Regions from separate parts of the Exiguobacterium sp. EF_C8 genome, predicted to be linked through region 2. Evidence: a T-box and tRNA genes for the amino acid it is inferred to sense, from the RefSeq annotation. Region 2 holds a T-box; the other holds one or more tRNA genes.
What was found. The T-box of region 2 lies ahead of argS (arginine--tRNA ligase). A T-box ahead of a tRNA ligase gene usually reads a tRNA of that ligase, here a tRNA-Arg.

Region 1 (15,161 bases), 270 kb from region 2:
TCGACTTTGCTGGAACGACGACTTCAGGTGCCGTCTTTTTTTCACTTTGGTTGCTACGTAAGAAGATTTTCGTCAATTCATGACGTTTTCGATACCCGACCGTAAAGCCGAGATATCCGAATAACGCGGTCACGAAGATCGTTAAGACATTACTGAGGACAGGAATCCCAACTAAGTCGATTAACGTACTGACGAGAAATGCTAATACTAATCCGATCAACAAACCAAACGTACCAAAAAAGAGATCTGCTACTGGGGCTTTGACGAGTCGTTCTTCTAAAAATCGGAGAAGTCGAATTACCGAATCCGTAATGAATAATCCAATTAATAAGAATATGAGTGCACCAATCGTTCCAGTTACGTATTCGCTCATCAACCATGCCGGGAAAGTCGTACTTGTCGCTGTTTCAATCAATTGGAAAAACTGAGGAAGCAACAAGATCCCAAGGGCAAGTCCGAGTAATGCAAAAAATACCCGTATGACGATTTTCAATCTCCTCACCTCCTTTGCCTATTTTAAGTTCATTGTAACATGTACTGAATTGAACTACCTACGCCGGAAGGAGGGGAAACTGTTTACATATCCATTACAGTTCCCCCATTTTTTACGTCATTCCAGCTTAAAACGGAATTGTTTCGCGTAATGCTTCGTCCACGCTCTCGACACCGACGACCGTAATCCCGTCCGGATACGTCCAGCCTCCTAAGTTATTTTTCGGAATGATCGCTCGTGTAAAACCAAGTTTGGCTGCTTCTGCTACACGTTGCTCAATGCGCGATACACGACGAACTTCTCCCGTCAACCCGACCTCACCAATCACGACATCCGTCGGACGCGTCGGTTTGTCACGGAAACTAGAGGCAATGGCAACACAGACGGCTAAGTCGATCGCTGGTTCATCGAGCTTCACACCACCCGCTGCCTTGAGATAGGCATCTTGTGTTTGTAAGAGAAGACCCGATCGTTTCTCAAGAACGGCCATCAATAACGCTACTTTATTTTGATCGATTCCGGTCGCCATCCGTCTAGGATTCCCAAATGACGTCGGTGAAATCAATGCTTGCAGTTCGACGAGGACGGTTCGTGTCCCTTCCATTGAAGCAACGATCGTTGAACCGGATACGCCGGATGTCCGCTCTTCGAGGAAAATTTCTGACGGATTTAAGACCTCTTCAAGACCAGACTCCCGCATCTCAAAAATTCCGATCTCATTCGTTGAACCAAATCGATTTTTAACAGCACGCAGAATTCGAAACGTATGGTGACGTTCGCCTTCGAAATACAAGACAGCATCCACCATGTGCTCAAGTAAACGTGGTCCAGCAATCGAACCCTGTTTTGTAACGTGACCAACGATGAAGATCGCAATACCACGACTCTTTGCAATTTTCATCAGCATCGCCGTACATTCACGTACCTGTGTTACACTCCCGGGTGCGGACTGAATTTCATCAATGTAGACGGTTTGAATCGAGTCGATGATTAAAAACCGTGGCTGTTCTTCATCAACGACACGTTCAATCATGTTCATGTCCGTTTCACTGAGGACGAACAAATCCTGTGTCGGCAATCCAAGCCGTTCCGCGCGCAATTTGGTTTGTTTAAGCGATTCTTCCCCTGAGATGTAGAGCACTTTTTCACCACGTTGGGCAAGCCGTGCACTCGTCTGCAGTAAGATCGTCGACTTCCCGATCCCCGGGTCTCCTCCAACAAGCACCATCGAACCTGGAACGATGCCGCCTCCGAGGACACGGTCGAATTCACCACTTCCGGTAAAGACACGACTCTCTTCTTGCGAGACGATATTCGCGAGGCGTTCAGGCTTTAATTGTTTTGTCGTCGTATGAACAAAAGCGGCACCGCGCCGTCCTTTTTTTTCTTCGACGACTTCTTCGACCATCGTGTTCCATTCTCCGCATCCAGAACAACGTCCCATCCATTTCGGTGATTCAGTTCCACAGCTTTGGCAAACGAATTTTGTTTTTAACTTAGCCAATCGATTCATCCTTTCTGTTTCAAAAAAAGACCAGCTTCGCTCAGAAAGTGCGAAAGCTGGCCCTGTGCTCAGTGCTTATTCCGTTGCGGCAGAACTCACGTGATTCCGGCGAACGATGAATTCGTTCTCTTCGACATCAAGCGCAACATGCTCTCCTTTTTGAATATCACCTGCGAGCAATGCTTCTGACAACCGGTCTTCCGCTTCCCGTTGAAGGGCACGACGGATTGGACGTGCGCCGTACTCTGGATCGTATCCGATATCGGCGATCTTCGAGAGGGCAGCTGGTGTCAATTCGAAATGAATTTCCTGTTCAGCCAAACGTTTTTCAAGGGTTTTCGCCATCAACTTCACGATCTCTTCGATATGTTGTTTCTCGAGTGAATGGAAGACGATCGTTTCATCAATCCGGTTCAAGAACTCTGGACGGAAGGCCCGTTTGAGTTCTTCCATGACTTTATCTTTCATGTCTTTATATTCGCGATCCGTATCTTCAGAAACAGCGAAGCCGACATATTTATTACGTTTAAGGGCACTTGCACCGACGTTCGACGTCATGACGATGATCGTGTTACGGAAATCAACCGTGCGACCTTTCGAGTCTGTTAGGCGCCCATCATCGAGTACCTGCAAGAGAATGTTGAAGACTTCTGGGTGCGCCTTCTCGATTTCATCAAGTAAGATGACTGAGTATGGTTTCCGGCGAACTTTTTCAGTCAATTGACCGCCCTCTTCGTAACCGACATATCCTGGAGGTGAACCAACGAGACGACTCGTTGCATGTTTCTCCATGTACTCTGACATGTCGATCCGGATGATTGCATCCTCATCACCGAACATTGCTTCGGCAACCGCACGTGCGAGTTCTGTCTTACCAACCCCAGTAGGACCGAGGAAAATGAACGAACCGATCGGACGTTTTGGATCTTTCAGTCCAGCACGTGCGCGACGGATCGCTTTTGAAATCGATTTAACGGCTTCATTTTGACCGATGACACGATCGTGAAGGATTTCTTCGAGACGAAGGAGACGATCCGTCTCTTCTTCCGCGATCTTCGTGACCGGTACACCTGTCCAGTTGGCAACAACTTGTGCGATATCATCTTTTGTGACTTCAAGTTTTTCGTTGCCTTGTTTATTCTGCCATTCCTCTTTCAAACGCTCAAGTTCATCACGTAGTTTTTGTTCCGTATCGCGGAGGCTTGCTGCTTTTTCAAACTCTTGACTTTGGACAGCTTCATCTTTGTCCTTACGGATGCCTTCGAGTTTTGCTTCAACTTCTTTTAAGTTCGGTGGTGCTGTATACGAACGCAACCGAACTTTTGATGCCGCTTCATCGATCAAGTCAATCGCTTTATCCGGAAGGAACCGATCCGAAATGTATCGATCCGACAAGGTGACGGCTTCTTGAATCGCTTCATCTGTGATCGTCACACGGTGGTGTGCTTCATAACGATCGCGAAGACCAAATAGGATTTGCGTCGCTTCATCCGTTGTTGGCTCTGCGACTTGGATCGGTTGGAAACGACGTTCGAGTGCCGCATCTTTTTCGATGTACTTCCGGTACTCATCAAGTGTCGTAGCTCCAATACACTGGAGTTCGCCTCGTGCGAGCGATGGTTTAAGGATGTTCGATGCATCGATCGCACCTTCTGCTCCACCTGCTCCAATCAATGTATGCAACTCATCGATGAAGAGAATGATGTTACCCGCTTGACGAATCTCATCCATGACCTTTTTCAAACGATCTTCGAACTCACCACGGTATTTCGTACCGGCGACGAGTGTTCCCATGTCGAGTACCATGACGCGTTTATTGCGTAACGTCTCCGGTACTTCATTGTTGATGATTTGTTGAGCAAGACCTTCGACGACAGCCGTTTTACCGACCCCTGGTTCCCCGATCAAGACTGGGTTATTCTTCGTCCGGCGGCTCAAGACTTCGATGACGCGTTGAATCTCTTTTGCGCGACCAATGACTGGGTCAAGACGTGTTTCACGCGCTTGTTGAGTCAAATCACGAGCAAGACCATCAAGCGTTGGTGTTGCGACACCTGAACCTGCTTGCGATGCGTTTGCTGTTGTTTCGCTGTTCCCAAGCAACTGGAGTACTTGCTGACGAGCTTTTGAAAGACTGATGCCTAAGTTATTTAAGACACGAGCAGCAACCCCTTCTCCTTCTCGAATCAATCCGAGCAAGAGGTGTTCTGTTCCGACGTAAGAGTGACCGAGTTTACGTGCCTCATCCATTGATAACTCGATGACTTTTTTCGCACGTGGTGTATAGTGAATCGTCGTTGCACCATCTTGTCCGCGACCGATCAATGCTTCGACTTCCATCTGAATTTTATCTGAACTGAGACCGAGTGCTGTTAAGGCTTTCGCAGCGATTCCGTCTCCTTCACGTACAAGTCCGAGTAAAATGTGTTCTGTTCCGATATTGTGGTGCCCCAACCGTACTGCTTCTTCTTGAGCAAGTGCCAATACACGTTGTGCACGTTCTGTAAATCGTCCAAACATCATTATGCAAAACCTCCTTGTGTGTGATCCCTGTTTGTCTGTTCGGTTAACATCGTCCGAATTCGTTTCGCCCGTTCGATGTCCCGTTCTCTAGATGTTAATTGTTTCCCGAAATGCTTTTGTAGAAAACCTGTTTGTAGCGAGACGAGCAGTTGATGAAATAGGTTTGGAGGTAGGTGGACCTCTAGTCCCAGACTATCTGCTAAGCGGACATCCGATAGCCGTTCCGTTGCTTCCCGCGCTGTAATCAGTCGAGCTGATGTCAGGATGCCATAGGAACGATATAGTCTGTCCTCTAGTTCTTCTTGATACATCTCCAATAATCCTTTTCGTGCTGCCTGTTCTGCTTCAATTAATGCTTCGACCGCAAATTGATAGTCCGTGATCAGCATATCCTCGCTTGCCCCAAGCGTCCGTTGGTTCGAAAGTTGGAACATGCGACCAGAAGCATCGCTTCCCTCACCGTAACGCCCACGAATCGCGAATCCTAACTGTCGTAAGTGTTTGATATAGCCTTGAATCTGATTCGTCAGGACTAGTCCCGGTAAGTGCAACATCACGGAAGCACGAAGACCTGTTCCGACATTGCTCGGACATGTCGTTAAATAACCAAGTGTATCATCAAAAGCAATCTTAAAGCGTTCGCTGATCAAGCGATCGACTTGTTTTGCGATCCGAAACGCCTCTTCGAGCTGGAGCCCCGGTAATAAGGTCTGGATCCGGAAATGATCTTCTTCGTTTACCATGACACTGATCTGCTCATCTTCACTAATGAAGAGTCCTGTCCGTGGATGACTCGCTAACGCCGGACTAATTAGATGCTTTTCTACTAAAGCGGTTCGGGTCAGGACATCCGCCTGATCGACACGACCAAATCGGAACCCTTTCATCCCATTTAGTTGGCGTTCCGTCTCTTCAATGAGTGCATTGGCTTGTGCTTCTGACAACATCGTTGAGAACGGATAACGTGTCGTATTGCGCGCCAAACGGACTCGTGTCGAAACGACGATGTCGTCAAAGGGAGAAGATTGATTCATCGATTCGCTTAAAGGGTGTTGAAGCAACTCTTCAAACATGACGCAAATCCTCCTCGACACTCTCAATCTGTTGTTTTATGACTTCTGCTTCTTCATAATCTTCTGCTAAGATTTTGCGGTTGAGTTGTTCTTTGAGTCGACTAAGTTGCTGGTTTAATCGTTTCTCCACGGATTCCTCATCAGGGCGTGAACCATAATGTTGCGTATGACCGTGTTGGAACTGACGAACCATGCCGTCGACTTCGTCTTTGAAAAATGAATAACAAGTCGGGCAACCGACTTTACGAAGATGAAGCAATTGTTGACGGGTCATACCACAAGACGGACATGCCGTCCCTTGATATTCACATGCTAACTCCCGTACACAAACCGAGCATAAGAACTTCTCATCGGTTTCTGACTCTTGTGGGAGTTTGACACGGACGATTGCTTCTCGTTCGCCACATCGTTGACAACGCATCGTGCATTCCTCCAATGTCCGACGACTAGAGTCGCTTCATGGTTTGAAGAAGCGTCCGCATCAAGTGGGCACGCATCCGGTGTTGATCTTCGACCGCCATTGGCAAACTCTCTTTTTGCAACAGCGATTGAATCAAAATAGCTTCCCGCCGCGTCAGTAATTGTTCGTTCATCAAACGAATCAAATAATCTTCTGCAGCTTGTTCCGTCAAATGATCACCGATCCATGAACTGACTTCGTCTAATAGATCGTGACTATCGAGCATAACGATTTTTTGAATCCGAATGTATCCACCACCGCCCCGCTTACTTTCAACAAAATAACCCTTTTCGACCGTAAAACGAGTATTAATGACGTAATTGATTTGTGATGGAACACAGTCAAAACGTTGTGCAATTTCTTGACGTTTGATTTCAATCGTCTTTTCGTCGTGTAAAATTTGCTTTAAATAGGCTTCGATGATATCTGTGATGTTTTGCATTGGCACCACCTCTCTGACCATCTTTGACTATTGTTTGATTTAATAGTAATCATCTAAAAAAAGAAATGCAACTGATAAGGCTTTTTAGAAAACACAAAAAGACCGACCTGCAATCTGCAGATCGGTCAAGTGCCTGGCAACGTCCTATCCTCACAGGGGGAAGCCCCCAACTACTTTCGGCGTTCAAGTGCTTAACTTCCGTGTTCGGCATGGGAACGGGTGTGACCACTTGGCTATCGTCACCAGACGATCGGGCTCGCGCCCTCAAAACTGAAGTCATCAACAAGCATCTGCTAGAACAAGGCCTCGACCGATTAGTATCACTCAGCTCCACATGTCGCCATGCTTCCACCCGTGACCTATCTACCTCATCGTCTCTGAGGGGTCTTTCTTGATTACTCAAAGGGAAATCTCATCTTGGAGGGGGCTTCATGCTTAGATGCTTTCAGCATTTATCCCGTCCGCACGTAGCTACCCAGCGATGCTCCTGGCGGAACAACTGGTACACCAGCGGTGCGTCCATCCCGGTCCTCTCGTACTAAGGACAGCTCTCCTCAAATTTCCTGCGCCCACGACGGATAGGGACCGAACTGTCTCACGACGTTCTGAACCCAGCTCGCGTACCGCTTTAATGGGCGAACAGCCCAACCCTTGGGACCTACTCCAGCCCCAGGATGCGATGAGCCGACATCGAGGTGCCAAACCTCCCCGTCGATGTGGACTCTTGGGGGAGATCAGCCTGTTATCCCCAGGGTAGCTTTTATCCGTTGAGCGATGGCCCTTCCATGCGGAACCACCGGATCACTAAGCCCGACTTTCGTCCCTGCTCGACTTGTAGGTCTCGCAGTCAAGCTCCCTTCTGCCTTTGCGCTCTACGAATGATTTCCAACCATTCTGAGGGAACCTTTGGGCGCCTCCGTTACTGTTTAGGAGGCGACCGCCCCAGTCAAACTACCCGCCTGACACGGTCCTCCAGCCGGATCACGGCTGCGAGTTAGAGACTCTATGCATGAAGGGCGGTATCCCAAGGGTGACTCCTCCGAAGCTGGCGCTCCGGGCTCGACGTCTCCCGCCTATCCTGTACATCATGCACAAAGCCTCAATATCAGGCTGTAGTAAAGCTCCATGGGGTCTTTCCGTCCTGTCGCGGGTAACCTGCATCTTCACAGGTACTATGATTTCACCGGGTCTCTCGTTGAGACAGTGCCCAAATCGTTACGCCTTTCGTGCGGGTCGGAACTTACCCGACAAGGAATTTCGCTACCTTAGGACCGTTATAGTTACGGCCGCCGTTTACTGGGGCTTCGGTTCAAAGCTTCGCTTGCGCTAACCCATCCCCTTAACCTTCCAGCACCGGGCAGGCGTCAGCCCCTATACGTCATCTTGCGATTTAGCAGAGACCTGTGTTTTTGCTAAACAGTCGTTTGGGCCTATTCACTGCGGCTCTACATGTGTAGAGCGTCCCTTCTCCCGAAGTTACGGGACCATTTTGCCGAGTTCCTTAACGAGAGTTATCCCGCGCGTCTTAGAATTCTCATCTCGCCTACCTGTGTCGGTTTACGGTACTGGCGCCTTCCCCCTCACTAGAGGCTTTTCTTGGCAGTGTGAAATCGTGACCTACGTCCCTACGGGACTCCGCGTCGTTCCTTGACTGTGATGCCTGACGGATTTGCCAATCAGACGGTCTTGAAACTTGCACATGCACTTCCATCCGCATGCGTCACTATCCTCCTGCGTCCCCCCATTGTTCAAACGGTGGATCGGCGGTACAGGAATATCAACCTGTTATCCATCGCCTACGCCTTTCGGCCTCGGCTTAGGTCCAGACTAACCCTGAGCGGACGAGCCTTCCTCAGGAAACCTTGGGCTTTCGACGGAGGGGATTCTCACCCCTCTTTTCGCTACTCACACCGGCATTCTCACTTCCAAACGCTCCACTGCTCCTTCCGGTACAGCTTCACAGCGGTTTGGAACGCTCCCCTACCATTCCTTACGGAATCCGCAGCTTCGGTGGTATGTTTAGCCCCGTTACATTTTCGGCGCGGCGCCACTCGACTAGTGAGCTATTACGCACTCTTTGAATGGTGGCTGCTTCTAAGCCAACATCCTAGCTGTCTAGGCAGCGCCACATCCTTTTCCACTTAACATACACTTGGGGACCTTAGCTGGCGGTCTGGGCTGTTTCCCTCTTGACTACGGATCTTATCACTCGCAGTCTGACTCCCGAGTATAAGTTGCTGGCATTCGGAGTTTAACTGAATTCGGTAACCCTGTGGGGGCCCCTAGTCCAATCAGTGCTCTACCTCCAGAACTCTCAACCTCGAGGCTAGCCCTAAAGCTATTTCGGGGAGAACCAGCTATCTCCAGGTTCGATTGGCATTTCACCGCTACCCACACCTCATCCCCGCACTTTTCAACGTGCGTGGGTTCGGACCTCCAGTCAGTGTTACCTGACCTTCATCCTGGACATGGGTAGATCACCTGGTTTCGGGTCTACGACAACGCACTGAACGCCCTGTTCAGACTCGCTTTCGCTACGGCTCCGCCTCATCGGCTTAACCTCGCGCGTTATCGTAACTCGCCGGTTCATTCTACAAAAGGCACGCCATCACCCGTTAACGGGCTCTGACTACTTGTAGGCATACGGTTTCAGGATCTATTTCACTCCCCTTCCGGGGTGCTTTTCACCTTTCCCTCACGGTACTGGTTCACTATCGGTCACTAGGGAGTATTTAGCCTTGGGAGATGGTCCTCCCGGATTCCGACGGGGTTTCACGTGTCCCGCCGTACTCAGGATCCACTCTGGAGGGAAAACAGTTTCAGCTACAGGGCTGTCACCTTCTTCGGCCGACCTTTCCAGGTCCTTCACCTACTGTCTTCCTTTTTGACTCCGTATAGAGTGTCCTACAACCCCGAAGAGCATGCTCTTCGGTTTGGGCTGTTCCCGTTTCGCTCGCCGCTACTCAGGGAATCGCATTTGCTTTCTCTTCCTCCGGGTACTTAGATGTTTCAGTTCCCCGGGTCTGCCTCACGCTACACTATGTATTCATGTAACATGTCCCATCCCATTACAGATGGTGGGTTCCCCCATTCGGAAATCTTCGGATCAAAGCATACTTACTGCTCCCCGAAGCATATCGCTGTTCGTCGCGTCCTTCATCGGCTCCTAGTGCCAAGGCATCCACCGTACGCCCTTCATACCTTGATCTAGCGTTGGTATTCTAAGAACACACGTCTTAAATGACATGGTTAATTAAAAGTTTGATGTCTTGTTGATGTCTTCAGTTTTCAAGGTGCGAGTGTCTCTTGCGAGACTGAGAGACGAGCTCTCAAAACTGAACGATGGGCATGTCCCGTAAGGGACGTTTTCCTTAGAAAGGAGGTGATCCAGCCGCACCTTCCGATACGGCTACCTTGTTACGACTTCACCCCAATCATCTACCCCACCTTCGACGGCTGGCTCCTTGCGGTTACCTCACCGGCTTCGGGTGTTGCAAACTCTCGTGGTGTGACGGGCGGTGTGTACAAGACCCGGGAACGTATTCACCGCAGTATGCTGACCTGCGATTACTAGCGATTCCGACTTCATGCAGGCGAGTTGCAGCCTGCAATCCGAACTGGGAACGGCTTTATGGGATTGGCTCCACCTCGCGGTCTCGCTGCCCTTTGTACCGTCCATTGTAGCACGTGTGTAGCCCAACTCATAAGGGGCATGATGATTTGACGTCATCCCCACCTTCCTCCGGTTTGTCACCGGCAGTCTCCCTAGAGTGCCCAACTGAATGCTGGCAACTAAGGATAGGGGTTGCGCTCGTTGCGGGACTTAACCCAACATCTCACGACACGAGCTGACGACAACCATGCACCACCTGTCACCATTGTCCCCGAAGGGAAAACTTGATCTCTCAAGCGGTCAATGGGATGTCAAGAGTTGGTAAGGTTCTTCGCGTTGCTTCGAATTAAACCACATGCTCCACCGCTTGTGCGGGTCCCCGTCAATTCCTTTGAGTTTCAGCCTTGCGGCCGTACTCCCCAGGCGGAGTGCTTAATGCGTTAGCTTCAGCACTGAGGGGCGGAAACCCCCCAACACCTAGCACTCATCGTTTACGGCGTGGACTACCAGGGTATCTAATCCTGTTTGCTCCCCACGCTTTCGCGCCTCAGCGTCAGTTACAGACCAAAGAGTCGCCTTCGCCACTGGTGTTCCTCCACATCTCTACGCATTTCACCGCTACACGTGGAATTCCACTCTTCTCTTCTGTACTCAAGCCTTCCAGTTTCCAATGGCCCTCCCCGGTTGAGCCGGGGGCTTTCACATCAGACTTAAAAGGCCGCCTGCGCGCGCTTTACGCCCAATAATTCCGGACAACGCTTGCCACCTACGTATTACCGCGGCTGCTGGCACGTAGTTAGCCGTGGCTTTCTCGTAAGGTACCGTCAAGGTACGAGCATTCCCTCTCGTACGTGTTCTTCCCTTACAACAGAGTTTTACGATCCGAAAACCTTCATCACTCACGCGGCGTTGCTCCATCAGACTTTCGTCCATTGTGGAAGATTCCCTACTGCTGCCTCCCGTAGGAGTCTGGGCCGTGTCTCAGTCCCAGTGTGGCCGATCACCCTCTCAGGTCGGCTATGCATCGTCGCCTTGGTGGGCCGTTACCCCACCAACTAGCTAATGCACCGCAAGGCCATCTCAAGGTGACGCCGGAGCGCCTTTCATCAGCGGACCATGCGGTCCGTTGAACTATCCGGTATTAGCTCCGATTTCTCGGAGTTATCCCAATCCTTGAGGCAGGTTCCTTACGTGTTACTCACCCGTCCGCCGCTCATTCCACTGCCTTCCCTCCGAAGAGTTCCGTCAGCTTCCTGCGCTCGACTTGCATGTATTAGGCACGCCGCCAGCGTTCGTCCTGAGCCAGGATCAAACTCTCCATGAAGTGTTTGACTTGCTCGTTGTGTGACCGAAGTCACGATTGACGAAGCTTGCGCTTCATTCGTTTTTGTATTCCGTAGAATACGATTTTTGCCTCATCGTTCAGTTTTCAAAGTTCGTCATAAAAATGGTGGAGCCTAGCGGGATCGAACCGCTGACCTCCTGCGTGCAAGGCAGGCGCTCTCCCAGCTGAGCTAAGGCCCCATTAAAGGGATGAAATTGAAGATGGTCGGGAAGACAGGATTCGAACCTGCGACCCCTTGGTCCCAAACCAAGTGCTCTACCAAGCTGAGCTACTTCCCGAAAATGCACCCTGAGAGATTCGAACTCCCGACCCCTTGATTCGTAGTCAAGTACTCTATCCAGCTGAGCTAAGGGTGCGGAATATAAGGATCAAACAGCAAACATCAAAATGAAAATGGTACCGAGGGCCGGAATCGAACCGGCACGGGGAAACCCCCGCAGGATTTTAAGTCCTGTGCGTCTACCAGTTCCGCCACCCCGGCAGGGATATAAAAGGTAGAACCTTCATTCATAATTGAATTCTGGTGATCATTGAAGATGAAAATGGTGCCGGCAACAGGAGTCGAACCCGCGACCTACTGATTACAAGTCAGTTGCTCTACCAGCTGAGCTACACCGGCAAGTGTAATAAAAATGGTGGAGGATGACGGGATCGAACCGCCGACCCCCTGCTTGTAAGGCAGGTGCTCTCCCAGCTGAGCTAATCCTCCATATGTATCGCCTGGCAGCGTCCTATCCTCACAGGGGGAAGCCCCCAACTACTTTCGGCGTTCAAGTGCTTAACTTCCGTGTTCGGCATGGGAACGGGTGTGACCACTTGGCTATCGCCACCAGACATTTATTATCTTAACATTATGTTCACATAACGTCAAGACTTTTTTCATTTTTTTTTGAAAGGCTCGCGCCCTCAAAACTGAAGTCATCAACAATGCATCTGCTAGAACAAGGCCTCGACCGATTAGTATCACTCAGCTCCACATGTCGCCATGCTTCCACCCGTGACCTATCTACCTCATCGTCTCTGAGGGGTCTTTCTTGATTACTCAAAGGGAAATCTCATCTTGGAGGGGGCTTCATGCTTAGATGCTTTCAGCATTTATCCCGTCCGCACGTAGCTACCCAGCGATGCTCCTGGCGGAACAACTGGTACACCAGCGGTGCGTCCATCCCGGTCCTCTCGTACTAAGGACAGCTCTCCTCAAATTTCCTGCGCCCACGACGGATAGGGACCGAACTGTCTCACGACGTTCTGAACCCAGCTCGCGTACCGCTTTAATGGGCGAACAGCCCAACCCTTGGGACCTACTCCAGCCCCAGGATGCGATGAGCCGACATCGAGGTGCCAAACCTCCCCGTCGATGTGGACTCTTGGGGGAGATCAGCCTGTTATCCCCAGGGTAGCTTTTATCCGTTGAGCGATGGCCCTTCCATGCGGAACCACCGGATCACTAAGCCCGACTTTCGTCCCTGCTCGACTTGTAGGTCTCGCAGTCAAGCTCCCTTCTGCCTTTGCGCTCTACGAATGATTTCCAACCATTCTGAGGGAACCTTTGGGCGCCTCCGTTACTGTTTAGGAGGCGACCGCCCCAGTCAAACTACCCGCCTGACACGGTCCTCCAGCCGGATCACGGCTGCGAGTTAGAGACTCTATGCATGAAGGGCGGTATCCCAAGGGTGACTCCTCCGAAGCTGGCGCTCCGGGCTCGACGTCTCCCGCCTATCCTGTACATCATGCACAAAGCCTCAATATCAGGCTGTAGTAAAGCTCCATGGGGTCTTTCCGTCCTGTCGCGGGTAACCTGCATCTTCACAGGTACTATGATTTCACCGGGTCTCTCGTTGAGACAGTGCCCAAATCGTTACGCCTTTCGTGCGGGTCGGAACTTACCCGACAAGGAATTTCGCTACCTTAGGACCGTTATAGTTACGGCCGCCGTTTACTGGGGCTTCGGTTCAAAGCTTCGCTTGCGCTAACCCATCCCCTTAACCTTCCAGCACCGGGCAGGCGTCAGCCCCTATACGTCATCTTGCGATTTAGCAGAGACCTGTGTTTTTGCTAAACAGTCGTTTGGGCCTATTCACTGCGGCTCTACATGTGTAGAGCGTCCCTTCTCCCGAAGTTACGGGACCATTTTGCCGAGTTCCTTAACGAGAGTTATCCCGCGCGTCTTAGAATTCTCATCTCGCCTACCTGTGTCGGTTTACGGTACTGGCGCCTTCCCCCTCACTAGAGGCTTTTCTTGGCAGTGTGAAATCGTGACCTACGTCCCTACGGGACTCCGCATCGTTCCTTGACTGTGATGCCTGACGGATTTGCCAATCAGACGGTCTTGAAACTTGCACATGCACTTCCATCCGCATGCGTCACTATCCTCCTGCGTCCCCCCATTGTTCAAACGGTGGATCGGCGGTACAGGAATATCAACCTGTTATCCATCGCCTACGCCTTTCGGCCTCGGCTTAGGTCCAGACTAACCCTGAGCGGACGAGCCTTCCTCAGGAAACCTTGGGCTTTCGACGGAGGGGATTCTCACCCCTCTTTTCGCTACTCACACCGGCATTCTCACTTCCAAACGCTCCACTGCTCCTTCCGGTACAGCTTCACAGCGGTTTGGAACGCTCCCCTACCATTCCTTACGGAATCCGCAGCTTCGGTGGTATGTTTAGCCCCGTTACATTTTCGGCGCGGCGCCACTCGACTAGTGAGCTATTACGCACTCTTTGAATGGTGGCTGCTTCTAAGCCAACATCCTAGCTGTCTAGGCAGCGCCACATCCTTTTCCACTTAACATACACTTGGGGACCTTAGCTGGCGGTCTGGGCTGTTTCCCTCTTGACTACGGATCTTATCACTCGCAGTCTGACTCCCGAGTATAAGTTGCTGGCATTCGGAGTTTAACTGAATTCGGTAACCCTGTGGGGGCCCCTAGTCCAATCAGTGCTCTACCTCCAGAACTCTCAACCTCGAGGCTAGCCCTAAAGCTATTTCGGGGAGAACCAGCTATCTCCAGGTTCGATTGGCATTTCACCGCTACCCACACCTCATCCCCGCACTTTTCAACGTGCGTGGGTTCGGACCTCCAGTCAGTGTTACCTGACCTTCATCCTGGACATGGGTAGATCACCTGGTTTCGGGTCTACGACAACGCACTGAACGCCCTGTTCAGACTCGCTTTCGCTACGGCTCCGCCTCATCGGCTTAACCTCGCGCGTTATCGTAACTCGCCGGTTCATTCTACAAAAGGCACGCCATCACCCGTTAACGGGCTCTGACTACTTGTAGGCATACGGTTTCAGGATCTATTTCACTCCCCTTCCGGGGTGCTTTTCACCTTTCCCTCACGGTACTGGTTCACTATCGGTCACTAGGGAGTATTTAGCCTTGGGAGATGGTCCTCCCGGATTCCGACGGGGTTTCACGTGTCCCGCCGTACTCAGGATCCACTCTGGAGGGAAAACAGTTTCAGCTACAGGGCTGTCACCTTCTTCGGCCGACCTTTCCAGGTCCTTCACCTACTGTCTTCCTTTTTGACTCCGTATAGAGTGTCCTACAACCCCGAAGAGCATGCTCTCCGGTTTGGGCTGTTCCCGTTTCGCTCGCCGCTACTCAGGGAATCGCATTTGCTTTCTCTTCCTCCGGGTACTTAGATGTTTCAGTTCCCCGGGTCTGCCTCACGCTACGCTATGTATTCACGTAACATGTCCCATC
Region 2 (15,161 bases):
CGCTCGTCTTCCTCTGAATAGCTACTGATGTGCTTACGCGATGTGTCACTTGCGGATCGCTTTACGACGCCCTCCCGGCCACCACCAGTTCCAGTGACCAAATAGCTTCATCAGTGCGGGGACAAGGAGCATCCGGACAATCGTAGCATCAATAAAAATTGCAAGCGCGATACCGACGCCAAGTTGTTTGATCGGACTAACACCTGTAAAGGCAAACGCACCAGTGACGACGATCATGATCAAGGCAGCGGACGTAATGATTTTACTCGTCTTCGCCAGTCCCATCTCGGTCGCATGATCGTTATCGCCCGTCTCGTCATAATATTCTTCCATTCGCGAGACGAGGAACACTTCATAATCCATCGATAAGCCGAAGACGAGTGAGAAGATGAAGACCGGTGTTAGAATGCCGATCGTCTCCTGCGGAAGAACTGCGCCGGACTCGAACAAGACGACGAGTAATCCAAACGTTGCTCCTAAACTGAGCAAATTCATCAGAATCGCTTTGATTGGAATCAAGATGGATCGGAACGCGATTAGCAGAATGATGAATGTCGCCAAGACGACGACACCGATAGCCAGTGGGAGTTTCGATTCAATGGCATCATAAATTTCCTGATTAAAGGCTGCTGGTCCCCCGACAAGGTAACCGTCCGCCTGCACCTTCCGTACCCAGTCTTGCGAAGTAGCATCGCCGGGATTTCCTTTTAAATTGACGTTGATCCGTGCTTGATCGTTCTCTGATAGAAACGGCTTCAGTGCATCGCGCCCAGCCGAAACAGCGAGTAACTGCTCGAGCGGAACCTGTTGCTGTTCCGCGATCGTTGCGGCGGACACGACGGAACGCACTTCTGAATCTGATTCGAGTCGAATCGTCACATCTTCGATTTTTTCTCGTCCCACCTCTGAGGAAGCATCCGCAGACAAGATGAGAACGGCGTCCGTTCCATCGTTCCCGAATGTTTTTTCCCACGACTCAAAGGCCAGACGCGACGGATAGGATTCCGGCAGGGCAGTTGCTTGCGGAATGTTCAACGTCAAGTCACGTAACGGAAATAAACAAGGTAAAAGAAGTAATAAAGATAGAATCGTCACTGTGACAGGGCGCTTCATGACGAAACGTGCGAGGCGGCGCCAACGATCTTCTCCACGACCTGCTTGTTGCCGGAAAAGTCGTCCTTTTTCTAGTACCTTCCCGAAAACGATTAATAGTGCCGGTAGTAATGTCAACGCACTGACAACCGCCCCGAGTACCGAAACGAGTGTCCCGATTGCGACAGCGCGGAAGACATCAACATCAATCAACAACAATCCGGCAAGTCCGACGAATACACAGATTCCGGAAAATAAAATCGAGCGTCCTGCCGTCTCGACCGAACGAATCGCTGCCGACCGAATCCCTTGTCCGTCCTGCCGTTCTTCACGGAACCGATTAACGTATAACAACGAAAAATCAATGCCGAGTGCCAGCGAAATCATTGCGACCGCATTCAAGACGAAGATCGATAACTCTTGTTGTCCGGCAACGAAATAAAGAACACCGGCACCAAAAACAAAAGTGACGAGTCCCATGATCAAGGGTAAGATGGCGGCAACGGGTGTACCGAAAACGAGTAGTAAGACGATCAATGCTGCCGGAATTCCGATTAACTCAGCTCGGATAAGGTCATTTTTGGACGCTGTATTCAAATCATCAACGACGACCGGTTCACCCGTTAGCCGAATCGTCCCGGTACCATCCAGTTGACGTGTGACCGCTGTTGCCCATTTCGCATCAAGTGTTGGTACACCGACTGTCACGTATCCCTTATCGTCCCGCATCGCTCGCTGATTTTCGACGGGACCAATGACGTTCCCGACTCCTTTGATGTCACGGAAGCGCTCGACATGTTGTACCATCATTTGTCGTAGATTCTCTTGATTCTCAAATAGGACGATGATCGTATGTGGATCCTGCCCAAAATCTTGAGCGAGCACCGTTTCGACACGTTGAAAATCACCGTCACGTGTAAATCCATTTCCTTCTAGACGATCGGGTAATTGATATGCAAAATAACCAAGCACGACGAGTAGAAGCCCCCAAACGACCAACACTCCTCGAAAATACGCACTAATCAGATGACCAAGCCGTTCCATGATGCGTCTCCTTCCTGTATAAACGTACAAAAAACATCCTTCTTGCTGAAAAGCGAAAAGGATGTTTCATTACGTCTTTTGAAAAATTTGAACCCATGTGTTGCCGAATGTAGTCGATGTCGACACGATCGCAAGACGCCGCGCCTCTTCATCGAGTAACACACTTTTGAGTAAAACGGAGGAGTAGCATCCCTCGAACTTATATTTCAGCTGACTCTTCTCATACAAGTAAAACCGAGAGGAATCGGTGATCGAAAACAATTGGTGCCGGTGGTCAACGAGTGAATACTCCGCGTAATCCGAAAAAGGAATGACCGATTCCTGATTCGTCGCGGCATCCCAAATCACATACCGTTCTTGTAGATCATCATAGGAGATGATCGTCGTAGGTGCGATGAATCGCTCGAACGTCAAACGTGTATCATATCCTCGCTCAACTAAGCGTCCGAACAGCGGCACCTCTTCATAGTTTGAGTACCGCCAGTCCCCTGTTTGAACGTTCACACAGACGACGTCCGTTTCTGCCGTGTATAGGAAGATTTCATCATCTTGCCACAAGAATAAATTACTGAACCATGCTTCGGAGAAAGCAGCGGGTCGCTTAATGTAATTTAAATGCCCTTGCTCTAAATCCAATAAACCAAAATAAGCTGACTCTTCAAATACGATGAACAATCGTCCACCGCCTGGCTCAATGTACCAGGAGAATGGAACATACGCACATGCTGTTTCCCACAGTGGTCTTAAATCCGCATCACATTTCATAAATCCGTGGCGATCTCGAAAAAGAAGCAAATCCTCCCCGATGCGATCAAACAGTGAGACGGATTCATGGAGTAACAGCTCTGCAGCAGGTTTATACATATGCATCACTTCCTACTTCATACGGTATCAACCTTCTCAGTTTCTCGCTACTATTGATGCGCTTGGCTTGCACCTCCTGTTATACTAACTTCATGGAAAAAGGAGGACGAACACGATGAAACCTTTACAATTATCCGCAGAGACAGCTGTCGAACTTGCGAAACGTCTGAACGTACCACTTGAACAACTAATGCATATGCCACGCCATATCTTGATTCAAAAGCTCGTCGAACTCGAGCAGGAACAAGCGAACACGGAACCTGATTCGTCTAGCGAATCGGAATCTTGAGTAAGTAGCCTCTTTTCCAACGGTGGAAGGAGGCTTTATTTTTTACCTTAGGATTGCGGATGGTATTCTGATTTACCGTACCGGAAGACATTAATGATCGCTTTCCCATCACTCGGATAACCGTTCGGATGATCGATCGGGAAGAGGGAGAAAAAGACGAAATAAAACGAAAAATACGCGAATTGATAGGTAAAGATCGACGCCTCGAACACACCGGCATAAATCAGACCATTGATGGCTAAGATACTCACCACGTTTGCAATCGATCCACCGGCATAAACCAGAATGTTAGCGAATTTCGTCTCTTTACGTAGTGCCTCATATTGACACCAGCCATCCCAAAAATAGACGCGATTCAAACGAATCGGACCAACACGAAGCAACGACTTTCCTGAACCGATATTGATCTCCATGTTTCCGCCGAATAATCGGGCAAAAAAGTAATGTCCCATCTCATGAATCAATGTCACGATAGGCAATAGTAAAAAGAACGACAAAAAGAATTTCCATAAATCACCGAAACCGAACATACAACGTACATCCTTTCACGTCAAAACAACATTTAAAATACTACATATGAATTGTTCCCGAAAGATGTATGTTCAAACAATCTTTCAATGATTTTCGTAAGTCAATTGTATGACAGGCTGACATCGGACTGTCATCCGCACACAAAAGAAGGACGAAGCCATTTAGTGCTTCATCCTTCTCCATTTAATCGGTTTTCTTTCGACGCTTGTTCGCTGCGTACAACAATCCGATGATCGTCAGTGCTGCACCACCTGCTACCGCGTATTTCTTGTAATCTGCTTTTCGTTCCGCAATAACCGTAGTCGTCAATGCTGGAACGACTAACTGTTTTTCTTCGTGCAACCGTGGTGCGTGTAATTTAACGGCACCCGACTCAACCAACACCTCGAATTCACCATTTGGCAATTCAATCGTGATATCTTTTTCCGTCGCATTGTGATAGACACGCTGCCGTTCGACGTATCCTTCATATGTTCGCTTCAGTTCAAAGGCAATGACACCTTCCTCTTCTTCAAGGAAACGAAGATGTTTTTTAATCATCGCCGCGTTTGCGAGACGGAACATCGGATACTGACGACGAAGGGCAATCAATCCTTTGACGTACTCGACTGCTGGACGCTCTGTTTCTGCCCGTTCATAGTCGAGACGATTCACGACCTCTCCGGCATTGAAGCTGTCACGAATACCGTCTTTCGTCCGGAAGAACTCTTGTCCGGCATGGAGGAAAGGAATCCCTTGTCCCGTCAAAATGATCGCATTCGCAAGCATTTGCCGTTTCCGACGAAGCTCTTCCGTGTCTTCTGGACGAGACACCGTCAATTTATCCCAAATCGTCAAATCATCATGAGCCTCGACGTACGAGACGACTTGATTGGGCTCATCGGCAAACCCTTGCGAAGAGACGTTACCAGCGATTCCCCGTTTGACTTCACTCGTCCGGTCAAATGCACCACTGATGAAACCACGGTCTTCTGGCGTTTGGACGTCGCCTTTGACCCCGTCCCGTAAACCGTTGTTGAAATGAGCGATTCCTGGCATCTTCGGTGCGTTGAAATAGTTCGCTTTTTCTTCCGGATCAAGTGGCGTATCGAGATCCCAGCCTTCACCGATGATCAGAATCGATGGATCAATCCGGTCAAGTGCATGGCGCACTTGATTCATCGTCTCAACATCATGAAGTCCCATTAAGTCGAAGCGGAACCCATCGAGATGGTATTCTTTCGCCCAGTACGTCACACAATCAAGAATGAACTTTCGCATCATCAGACGTTCAGATGCAGTATCATTTCCACAGAAACTACCGTTTGAGAGACTCCCATCCGCCTCTTGACGATAAAAGTATCCAGGAACGAACTGACCAAGCGGAACCGTCGCCGCATCATACGTATGATTGAAGACGACGTCCATGATGACACGGATCCCGCGATCATGTAACGCCTGCACCAATTGTTTTAATTCAAGGATCCGCGTTCGTGGATCATCCGGATTCGAGGAGTACGAACCTTCCGGCGCAAAGTAGTTCACCGGATCATAACCCCAGTTATAGTTATCCGGGTCGTTCGGCGCTGTCTCATTGACCGAGCCAAAATCATAGATCGGTAGTAACTGGACATGTGTCACACCGAGGTCTGCCAAATAATCAAGCCCTGTCAATCCACCATTTGGTGTCCGTGTCCCTGCTTCCGTCAGTCCAGCGAACGTACCACGTGCAACGACACCACTGGCCGGATGACTCGTTGCATCGCGTACGTGTAATTCATAGACAACTGCGTCTTGCGAAGAATGGAACAATGGACGTTCTTCAATCCATCGTTCTGGTGTCACACTGGTCGGGTCAATTAATGCGCCGCGCTTTCCGTTCGTTCCGACGGCTTTCGCATACGGATCGACCGCCTCGACCTTTTGTCCGTTGATGCTCGCTTGAAACGTATAGAAATAACCTTCATATGTCGCTCGATCGAGTTCAACGACGTACGTTCCCCGTTCGTCTGCCACCATCTCGACCTCTTCGACTTTTCGTGCGCGTAGTGTCTTGTAGAGACGAATCACGACACGTTCTGCTGTCGGCGCCCACAAGCGCAAGTGAATCGCTGTCTCTGAGAAGGTCGCTCCTAAATCATTTCCACTATAGGCAAATCGCTCATCCAGTTCTTGCGGTGTGAGCGTCAACATGTCTGCTGTTTGTTTCAAAGCTAAGCACCCCTTTCATTTCATGGTTTTTATTATAACAAAATTTCAAAGCAGTGGACGCTTCCGGTATTCCTCTCTAAAATAGAGAGTGGAATGAAAGGGGAGATTGAAATGGCAGCAAAAGATAATTCATTTGATATCGTGTCACAAATCAACATCGAGGAAGTCAAGAACGCGGTCCAAATCGCACTGAAGGAAATCACGAACCGCTTCGACTTCAAAGGTTCAAAAAGCGACATGAAGCTCGAAAAAGAGGATTTGATTCTAATCTCAGATGACGATTTCAAACTCGATCAAGTCAAAGATGTCTTAACAGCAAAATTGATCAAGCGAGAAGTCCCAACTAAAAACCTGCAGTACGAAAAAGTCGAGCAGGCTGCCGGGAATACAGTCCGACAACGTGTCATCCTGAAAAGTGGAATCGACCGTGACGACGCGAAAAAGATCAACAATGCCGTCAAGGAATCGAAATTAAAAGTGAAGACACAGATCCAAGATGACCAAATCCGCGTCACAGGTAAATCACGTGACGACTTACAACAAGTCATGCAGATCGTTCGTGAGCTTCCATTATCAGTCGATGTTCAATTCATTAACTTCCGTTAATCGATTGATCTGAACGCTCATATTCAAAAGATAGGCATAACGCATTTTCGGGTATCTCCTTAACAAAGGAGTGGTCGATCATGCGTTATGCCCTTTTTGCGGATCTTCACAGTTCAGTAGCCGACACAGCGGCTGTCCTAGCTGACATACGACAGCTCGCTCCCGATGCGCATTTGTTTTGTCTCGGTGATGTTCATGAATGCCATGTCGGTAAAAAGCGAGCGAAGCGCTATTCTTTCGAATCGCTCTCCCTCGTCGTGACGCTTGATGATGATTTTTTAAACCTAATTGATTTTAAGACGTTACTGGGTAATCAAGAAGAGCGCATCCTGTCGCTCGTTCCACCGCAACTATCTCCTGTCATCGATGCGTTACGCGACTGCCCTCGAAAACAACACATCGAGGGTGCATTGTTGATTCATGGAGATCAATTGAATTGGTCCCGTGATTTTTTGCCTGATCTGTCACAGCAACGTGAACCAGTACTCTTTTTTGGTCATAGTCATATCAGAGGTTTGTTTCGAAATGGTATTGCTCTGTCGAGCCCATTGTATCAATCTTTATCCATTAATGGAGGACGATATGCCATCAATCTAGGTCCTGTCGTGTTCGAACGAGAATGGTGTCTTTACGATTCAGTGCAACAATCGATCGTATTCTATCAGGCGAAGTAAGAGGATACGACAAAAGCCGTCGGGCACAGGGCTCGACGGCTTTTGTTCATGCATCTTATTGATCAGAGATAACGGACAAGCGATGCCTTGACGATATCCACTTGTGTGAAGTTCGTCTCTTCCGCGAATGCTTCGATGACTTGACGGACATCCCCTTGACGACGAACGAAGCTCGTCGGAACTGGTGTTGTACCGACAAGTTGCTCATGCAAACTCGTCAATCGATGATCATCGATGATCGTCGTCATCAAATCAAGGAACAGAAGAACATGCAGACGGTTCAAATAATCCCATGGTTTATCTTCCGAACGGAATTCATTACGAGCGAGCCATTTTTTTAATCCGATCGCATCGATTTGACTCAACGTCTCTGTCGTGCGTGCCGACTTCCAAAGCGTCAACAGTTCGCCGAGTTTTTTTCGTGTCTGTTTCTTACGCATGAAGAATTCAAAATTGTCTTTCGTGCGCAACGCGTCTCCTTCGATCGGAGCAATCAAATCAGCTTCCGGCGCCGTCACGAAATCGTGAACGAAATCGACAGACTCTCCCGGTAACCAAGCAGCGACTTTCCCGTGAAAATCAGCCATGAAGGCGACGGTTTCTGCCAAAGGCTCCTGCTTCATCTGTGAAGCAGCTTGCTGTAATCGGTCTTTCGTCTCAGTCTTCATAATCTACCTCTTCTTATTCGTGGATTGGTCTTACATTTCTTCCGGAGCGCCGACACCAAGTAAACGAAGACCTTCTGTCAAGACGATCGTGACAGACTTGACGAGTGCAAGACGCGATTGTTTTGCTGCGTCATCTTCGAGAACACGGACGTGTCCGTAGTATTTATTAAAGCTTTGTGCAAGATCTAAGACGTAACGGCTGATGATTGACGGCTCGCGACGTGTGAATGCACGATCGATGACCGTCGAGAATTGGTTCAGCATCGAGACGACACCCCATGCATGATCATCGGCACTACCAGCGAATGGTGTGCCATCATAGCTACCTTTACGGAGCAATGAGTGCGCACGAGCATTCGTATACTGGACATACGGTCCTGTTTCACCTTCGAATTTCAACATCTGCTCAAGATCGAACTCGATATTATTCATCCGTTCATTTTTCAAATCATGGAAGATGACGGCGCCGACACCTACTTGACGAGCTGTGGCTTCGGCATTCGCTAAGTTCGGATTTTTTTCCGCGATGTTTTGCTTCGCGACGTCGATTGCTTCTTGTAGTACTTCTTCAAGCAAGACGATCCGACCTTTACGCGTCGACATTTTCTTTCCGTCTTTCATAATCAAACCGAACGGTACATGGTGCATTCCGTCGACGTTCTCAAATCCAAGTTTCTTCAGGACTGCGAACAATTGCTTAAAGTGAAGCGCTTGTTCACCGCCAACGACGTAGAACGCTTGCTCAAAACGGTACGTTTCGAGACGATAGACAGCAGCTGCTAAGTCACGTGTCGCATAAAGCGTTGCGCCATCTTTCTTTTTAATCAAGGCAGGTGGCATACCTTCTGCTTCGAGGTCAACGACCATTGCCCCTTCTGATTCGACGAGGAGATCTTTTTCTTCGAGCAAATCGATGACGTGTTGCATCTTATCGTTGTAGAAGGCTTCTCCGTTCAAACTATCGAATTTAACACCGAGCATCTCATAGACACGGTTGAACTCGACGAGTGAGACTTCACGGAACCACGTCCAAAGCGTCGTTGCCTGCTCATCACCTTGTTCGAGTTTTTTGAACCAGAGACGTCCTTCGTCCTCAAGCGTCGGATTTGTTTCCGCTTCTTCGTGGAACCGGACGTATAATTTCAACAATTCCTTGATTGGTTCTGCACGGACCGCTTCTTCCTCACCCCACATCGTGTAAGCCACCATCAATTTCCCGAACTGTGTTCCCCAGTCCCCTAAGTGGTTGACACCGACGACGTCGTACCCTTTTTTACGTGAGATTTGGTTGAGCGCATTTCCGATTACTGTTGAACGTAAGTGACCCATCGAGAAAGGTTTTGCGATGTTTGGTGATGAAAAATCAGTGACGATCGTTTTTCCATTCGCTTCACTTGATCCGAACGCCTCTTGCTCCGTCAGGACTTGGTTGACGATTTCTTGCGAGACGACTTCCCGGTTCAAGAAGACGTTAATGTAAGGACCAACAGCTTGAACGTTTGAGAACAACGGCGCATCAATTTTTTCTGCGAGCTCCGAAGCAATCATGTTCGGTGCTTTACGGAATGCTTTCGCGAGCATGAAACATGGGAATGCCAGATCTCCATGATCTTCATGTTTCGGTTGCTCGATCAGTTGTTCGATTTGTTCAACCGATAAGGCACCTTCCATGACTTGATGTAATACTTCTGCGTATTGCGTTTTATAACTCATCTTTATTTCCTCCTGCTTCACTGATTTTTGGCAATAAAAAACGCCCCTTGCGCCACGCGCAAAGAGACGGAATGACCGCGGTACCACTCTTCTTGGTGTCATTTTTGACACCCACCTTGTTCGGGGATAACGGGGTTCCCCCGGCTACGCCTTTTCCTTCAGGAATCGGGTAGCGTCTCAGAAGTGCGCTTCACGACCGGTTCGTCCTCAGGCTTCCACCATTCCCTGATTCGCTAGTTGACGAAAATCAACCGTTACTCTCTTCATCATCGACTGTATTCGATATCTTTCACATTATACGCAATTCTTTCTTTTCTCTCAACCTTATTTTTTTGGTAAATGGCTTATCAAAATTTCCACAATTCGGGTATAGGAATAAAAGATACTTCTCAGGGGGAGGGATGTTTCATGCGCTACTACCAACAGGTAGCCCGGACGAGCTGGATCGTTTTCAGTCTCGTCGCCTTGACATTATTAGTGATTGGCATCGTTCATCCACCTACCTTCCATCCTTCCATCTCCATCGTCAATACTCTTTATTTGTTTGGGCTCGTTCTCCTGTTTCAGTTCGATAATGTCCGTCGTGGCGGCATTTATTATACATTCCAAGAAGGAATCATCTTATTTTTATTCCTCAATTACGGTTTGACGTACGCTTTGATTTTAAGCCAAGTCGGTATTCTCGTCTTTCAATTCATGTCTCACCGAAAAGCGATTCGCTGGAAACGTTTCGCCTATCTCTACCCGATCAACGCCTTGTTTGATTTAGTCTACATCTCGCTTCCGGTATTTGCGTATGAAGCGCTCGGTGGACCGATCGGCTCAAACTTTACGTATACGAAAGCCCTGCTTCCCTTCATCGGCTTTTTGATCACTGTCTTCCTTGTCTCTTACTTCCAATGTCTGTTCGTCAATCGCTTCCTCTACTTGAAATACGATTGGCGACGTCTCGTGAAGTTGCAGTCCCTCGTTTATGGAATCAGCATGTTAAGTGCTCTACTTGGAATCTGGTTCTACGATGAAAGTCCGCTTGTCGCGGCTACAGTATCCGCCTTGATTCTCTTCTTGTTCAAACGTCTGTTGCAAGAACGTGGTGACTTCCTTGAAGCAAACGATAATGCCAAACGATTTGATGATGCGAAGGAACACTTGTTGATTTCCCGCTTCGAGCGCGAGACGATCGATTCGTTACTCCTCGATTTACCACATCTGTTGCCGTTTTCTGAAGGTTGGATCTCAATTCAACAACAGCGGAAACAAGTCATCTATAACATTCGGACGAAACAACCAATCGACGTGTTACCACTATTTCATTCCTTGTCAGCTGACGATTTGCATACCCCAATCATCTATGGTCTGCGTTGCGACTGGGGAAACGATATTCAAATCGGATTGCCTGTCGATCGTCACTCGATGCTAGCGATTCCTTCGATTACGAGCGGAGAGGTCGATGTTTCGATCATCCTGTTCCATCAAGTCGCAGACGCCTATGATGTGACAAATGCTGACGAATTATCTCGTTTGCTTCGTACCTTTTGTCGCGTCTTAGAACGCTCACGTGAAACGGTCCAACTCTATACGGAAAGTCGGACCGATGCTTTGACCGAATTACCGAATAGCCGTGCTTTTTATGAACACGGTCGGCAGGAATTTGCCGCTGACTCCTACCCGCTCTCCGTAATTCTGTTCGATATCGATCATTTCAAACGTGTCAATGATACGTACGGTCATAAAGTAGGTGATCTCGTCCTTCGTGAACTCGGTCGACGCATCCAGACGATCCAATTGCAACATGATGATGTCTTTGCTGCTCGTTATGGTGGGGAGGAATTCGTGCTTCTGTTGCGAAATGGTAGTCAAGAGGCTGCTATTCAGATTGCCGAGACGGTCCGCCATACGGTCATGGATCGTCCCTTCCTCGTCGATGGTCACCGACTGTCCTTAACCGTCAGCCTCGGAATTGATACAGTGGATGAAAGATATCAACGGACGTTCGAAGAATCGTTACGTCAAGCCGACCATGCACTCTATGTCGGCGGAAAACACAACGGACGCAATTGTACCGCGCATTATGCAAACCTTTGAAAGGTCGTGACTCTATTGTCGATTACGGAAATTGAAATGACGCTACCGACATCACAAGCCCACCGGACGATTCGAATTCATCGTCCGCCCCATTTGGATCCTTCTGAAGCATTACCAGTAATTTATATGCACGATGGACAAAACGTCTTTAGTGGAGAAACCGCCTCGTTCGGAAAAGGCTGGGAGATTCATCTTGCACTACAACAGACACAGATTCCGGCAATGGTCGTCGCGATTGACAGTCCAGAAGATGGAATGGATCGGTACGATGACTATGCTCCTTGGAGCGACGAAGCCTTATTGATGCGGAGCGCCTATCCTTCGCATCGGACGTCAATTGGTGGCAACGGTAAGGTCTATATGGACTGGATCATCCGCGAGTTAAAACCATACATTGATGCCAACTATGCGACACGCCCTGATGATACGACAATGATCGGCAGTTCGATGGGTGGCGTCATCTCGCTATATGGATTATTCGCGTATCCGGAAGTCATCACGCGCGTCGCTGCCTTATCGACTGCCGGATGGGCAAACTTCTCCTCACTCCTTGAATTCATAGAGCGAAGCCCGTCTCTGTCTGCAACGCATCGCTGTTATATGGACGTCGGCACAAAAGAAGTGAGTGGTCCGATGACCGAGACGGATTATTTACACACGAATGATGTCTTAGCGCGAGCGGTTGAACAGAAACTCACTCAAAGTCGCTATACGATCATTCCGGAAGCAATCCATCATGAAACGGCCTGGGCCAAACGTTTGCCAGATATTTTACGTTACTTGTTCCCGTCCTCTTGAATACACAAAAAAAGCCGGACGGTTTCTATTAAAGAAATCATCCGGCTTTTTACGCGTGCCTTATACTAATTCTTCTTGTTGCTCTTTTTCATAACGGTTGCGCGGATGCTCCCGGCATTCATCGGAACACGAACGCATGACTTTTGGTTCGCATTCTTCACAGCAGAAGTGCTGTCGATTACATTCCGGGTTTGCACAATTAACATAGCGCGTCTCCGGTTTTCCGCAGTAGTAACATTCTGAGACGACAGACGGATTGACGGCATTGACAGGAACTTGTACACGCTCATCAAAGACGTATAGTTCACCTTCCCAGTCTTCTCCTTGTGTCTGTTCATCTTTTCCATACATGACGACTCCGCCTTTCAGGTGGAAGATATCATCACTCTGTTGCCGTTTACGGAAGTACGCCGTGAATTTCTCACAACGAACGCCACCCGTACAGTATGTGAGAACCTTTTTCCCTTCAAACAAATGCTCGTTCTCGTCTAGCCATTCAGGGAATTCCCGTGAAGCATCGACATCGACTTTTACGGCATTCTTGAAGTGTCCGAGGTCGTATTCGTAGTTGTTGCGTACATCGAGAATGACGACGTCATCTTGTTTCATCATTTCTTTCCACTCTGCTGGTTCAAGATACGCAGCGTGTTCTTCTGGTACGTTGAATTCGTCCTCAAAACGCCATGTGACGAGTTCTTTTTTGTAACGGACGAACGTCTTTTTGAAGGCATGCTCTTCAACTTCATCAATTTTGAATTCGATGTCAGCGAATCGTGGATCCGCCGTCAAGTCCTTCATGTATTGTTCCGTTTGTTCGACCGTTCCAGAGAGTGTGCCGTTGATTCCTTCTGGTGCAATCAAAATCCGACCTTTGATACCGAGCTCTTTACAGTAAGCAAGATGCTCTTTCGTTAGCTGTTCCGCATTTTCAATTGGAACATACTTATAAAATAATAGTACGCGATAAGGTTTCATATTCCTCATTAGCCCCCATGTCAGTTTTTTGCAGTAAAACGAACGTTGGCAAACGAAGCGTCTAGCTATTGACTAGCTGGGAACGCCTGCAAAACGCACCCATTTAAGTATAATACCAACTCCCTTTCGAATGTACAATCTACAATTCCTGAATCCCTTTCAAGGAATTTCATTCCCTTTCTGAATCAGAAAGAGGTAAAATAAAACACAGTAGTACATCTCGCAAGGAGGATTCCGAATGCTCCATACACTTCGTGACTGGATCGAGCAGATGATTTTCTTTCTCCAAGACTTACCTGGAGGAGCTGCCACCGGTTTGATTGCCCCGTTTCTTGAGTCTCTATTTCCTTTCCTACCACTCGTCCTGATCATTTCCGCGAATGCGGCAACTTATGGTTTTGGTATGGGTGTTCTCGTATCATGGGTCGGGAGCATGCTTGGATCACTCGTCGTCTTCGCTTGTATTCGATATCTATTTCGTCGTCCGGTCACGCGTTGGCTTGAAAAACACCATGCCGCGCAACAGTGGATTGAACGTGTTCGTCACATGAGTCCCATCTCACTCGGATTCTTTTTTTCGCTTCCATTCATGCCTGCGTTCATCATCACGTCCATTTCTGCCATGATTCAACTATCGCTGCGGACGTATTTGATCGCTGCTGGTGCCGGGCGTCTGATCGTCGTCATCATCTTCTCGCTAATCGGAAAGGAATGGTCCACGTTCCTCGAACGTCCGATGCGTCTTGTCCTTCTATTTTTGATTTTACTCGCCATCTGGGGAGTTAGTCGCGGGACGGAAGAATGGTTGAAGCGTCGTGCCCTTTCAAAACGTGCGGATCATTTACGAGAAATCGAAGATAAGATCGAACGTCCATCTGAAAAATGACTCAAGCCTGTCTATGATTCCATAGACAGGCTTTTTAAGCTGTTCTCATTTTTCTAGGGACTAGGTCTTTTGAATCATTTTATAAAGTGATTAATATATAAAAATAACGTTCAAACAATGTTCAATATTGAAAACGCTTACATTAAATTGGTATGACCAATATTAATATAATAATGATCTTTTCTTCTTAAAAATTAGGATAGCTTTTCCAGAAACGACATCCTTATAATGAATTTACATTCATTCCTTAAAGGAGGCGTCCTCATGCATCAAATGTCCGAAGTTCAAAAAAATGAAGCGACTCAATCTGCTCCAGCAATCGTCGAGAGTGCTACCTTTCAACAATTGATGCGCCAAAAGAACGGCTTCATTCTTCCAGCTATTAGTTTTTGCCTTATTTTTTATTTTGCGCTTCCGATTTTGACAAGTTACTTCACGATTTTGAATGAGCCAGTATTCGGTGATATTACAGGAGCTTGGGTATTCGCATTTGCCCAGTTCATCATGACGTGGACGTTCTGCATGATGTATAGCAAAAAAGCACGTGCCTTTGATCGACTCGTCGAACAGATCAAGGAGGAGTCGAAATGAATTATACTGCCATTGCCCTATTCGCAGCGATCGTCGGTTTGACGCTCGTCATTACATACTTTGCTGCCCGTAAAACAAAAACAGCTAACGACTTTTATACAGCGGACGGCGGACTCACTGGTGCACAAAACGGGATGGCGATTGCCGGCGACTAC

Region 1: it has a tRNA-Arg gene. The T-box ahead of argS (arginine--tRNA ligase) is inferred to sense a tRNA for this amino acid. The anticodon was not compared.

Annotation. Positions count from the first base shown of each region.
Region 1 covers NZ_CM143264.1:134,440-149,600, reverse strand. Annotated here, with positions in the region: gene ACY2IG_RS00810 (PIN/TRAM domain-containing protein) at 1-493, opposite strand, end outside; gene radA (DNA repair protein RadA) at 621-1,997, opposite strand; gene clpC (ATP-dependent protease ATP-binding subunit ClpC) at 2,073-4,520, opposite strand; gene ACY2IG_RS00795 (ATP--guanido phosphotransferase) at 4,520-5,593, opposite strand; gene ACY2IG_RS00790 (hypothetical protein) at 5,586-6,014, opposite strand; gene ACY2IG_RS00785 (CtsR family transcriptional regulator) at 6,040-6,495, opposite strand; rRNA gene rrf (5S ribosomal RNA) at 6,627-6,742, opposite strand; rRNA gene ACY2IG_RS00775 (23S ribosomal RNA) at 6,790-9,703, opposite strand; rRNA gene ACY2IG_RS00770 (16S ribosomal RNA) at 9,871-11,432, opposite strand; tRNA gene ACY2IG_RS00765 (tRNA-Ala) at 11,557-11,632, opposite strand; tRNA gene ACY2IG_RS00760 (tRNA-Pro) at 11,655-11,731, opposite strand; tRNA gene ACY2IG_RS00755 (tRNA-Arg) at 11,736-11,809, opposite strand; tRNA gene ACY2IG_RS00750 (tRNA-Leu) at 11,848-11,934, opposite strand; tRNA gene ACY2IG_RS00745 (tRNA-Thr) at 11,997-12,072, opposite strand; tRNA gene ACY2IG_RS00740 (tRNA-Val) at 12,087-12,162, opposite strand; rRNA gene rrf (5S ribosomal RNA) at 12,172-12,287, opposite strand; rRNA gene ACY2IG_RS00730 (23S ribosomal RNA) at 12,391-15,161, opposite strand, start outside.
Region 2 covers NZ_CM143264.1:2,956,833-2,971,993, forward strand. Annotated here, with positions in the region: gene ACY2IG_RS15640 (MMPL family transporter) at 46-2,136, opposite strand; gene ACY2IG_RS15645 (hypothetical protein) at 2,206-3,000, opposite strand; gene ACY2IG_RS15650 (YycC family protein) at 3,116-3,289, shown strand; gene ACY2IG_RS15655 (site-2 protease family protein) at 3,337-3,819, opposite strand; gene pulA (type I pullulanase) at 4,004-6,010, opposite strand; gene ACY2IG_RS15665 (YajQ family cyclic di-GMP-binding protein) at 6,122-6,616, shown strand; gene ACY2IG_RS15670 (metallophosphoesterase family protein) at 6,697-7,290, shown strand; gene ACY2IG_RS15675 (hypothetical protein) at 7,353-7,958, opposite strand; gene argS (arginine--tRNA ligase) at 7,989-9,671, opposite strand; T-box leader at 9,731-9,950, opposite strand; gene ACY2IG_RS15685 (GGDEF domain-containing protein) at 10,080-11,756, shown strand; gene ACY2IG_RS15690 (alpha/beta hydrolase) at 11,793-12,554, shown strand; gene trhO (oxygen-dependent tRNA uridine(34) hydroxylase TrhO) at 12,615-13,529, opposite strand; gene ACY2IG_RS15700 (TVP38/TMEM64 family protein) at 13,768-14,415, shown strand; gene ACY2IG_RS15705 (DUF485 domain-containing protein) at 14,680-15,006, shown strand; gene ACY2IG_RS15710 (solute symporter family protein) at 15,003-15,161, shown strand, end outside.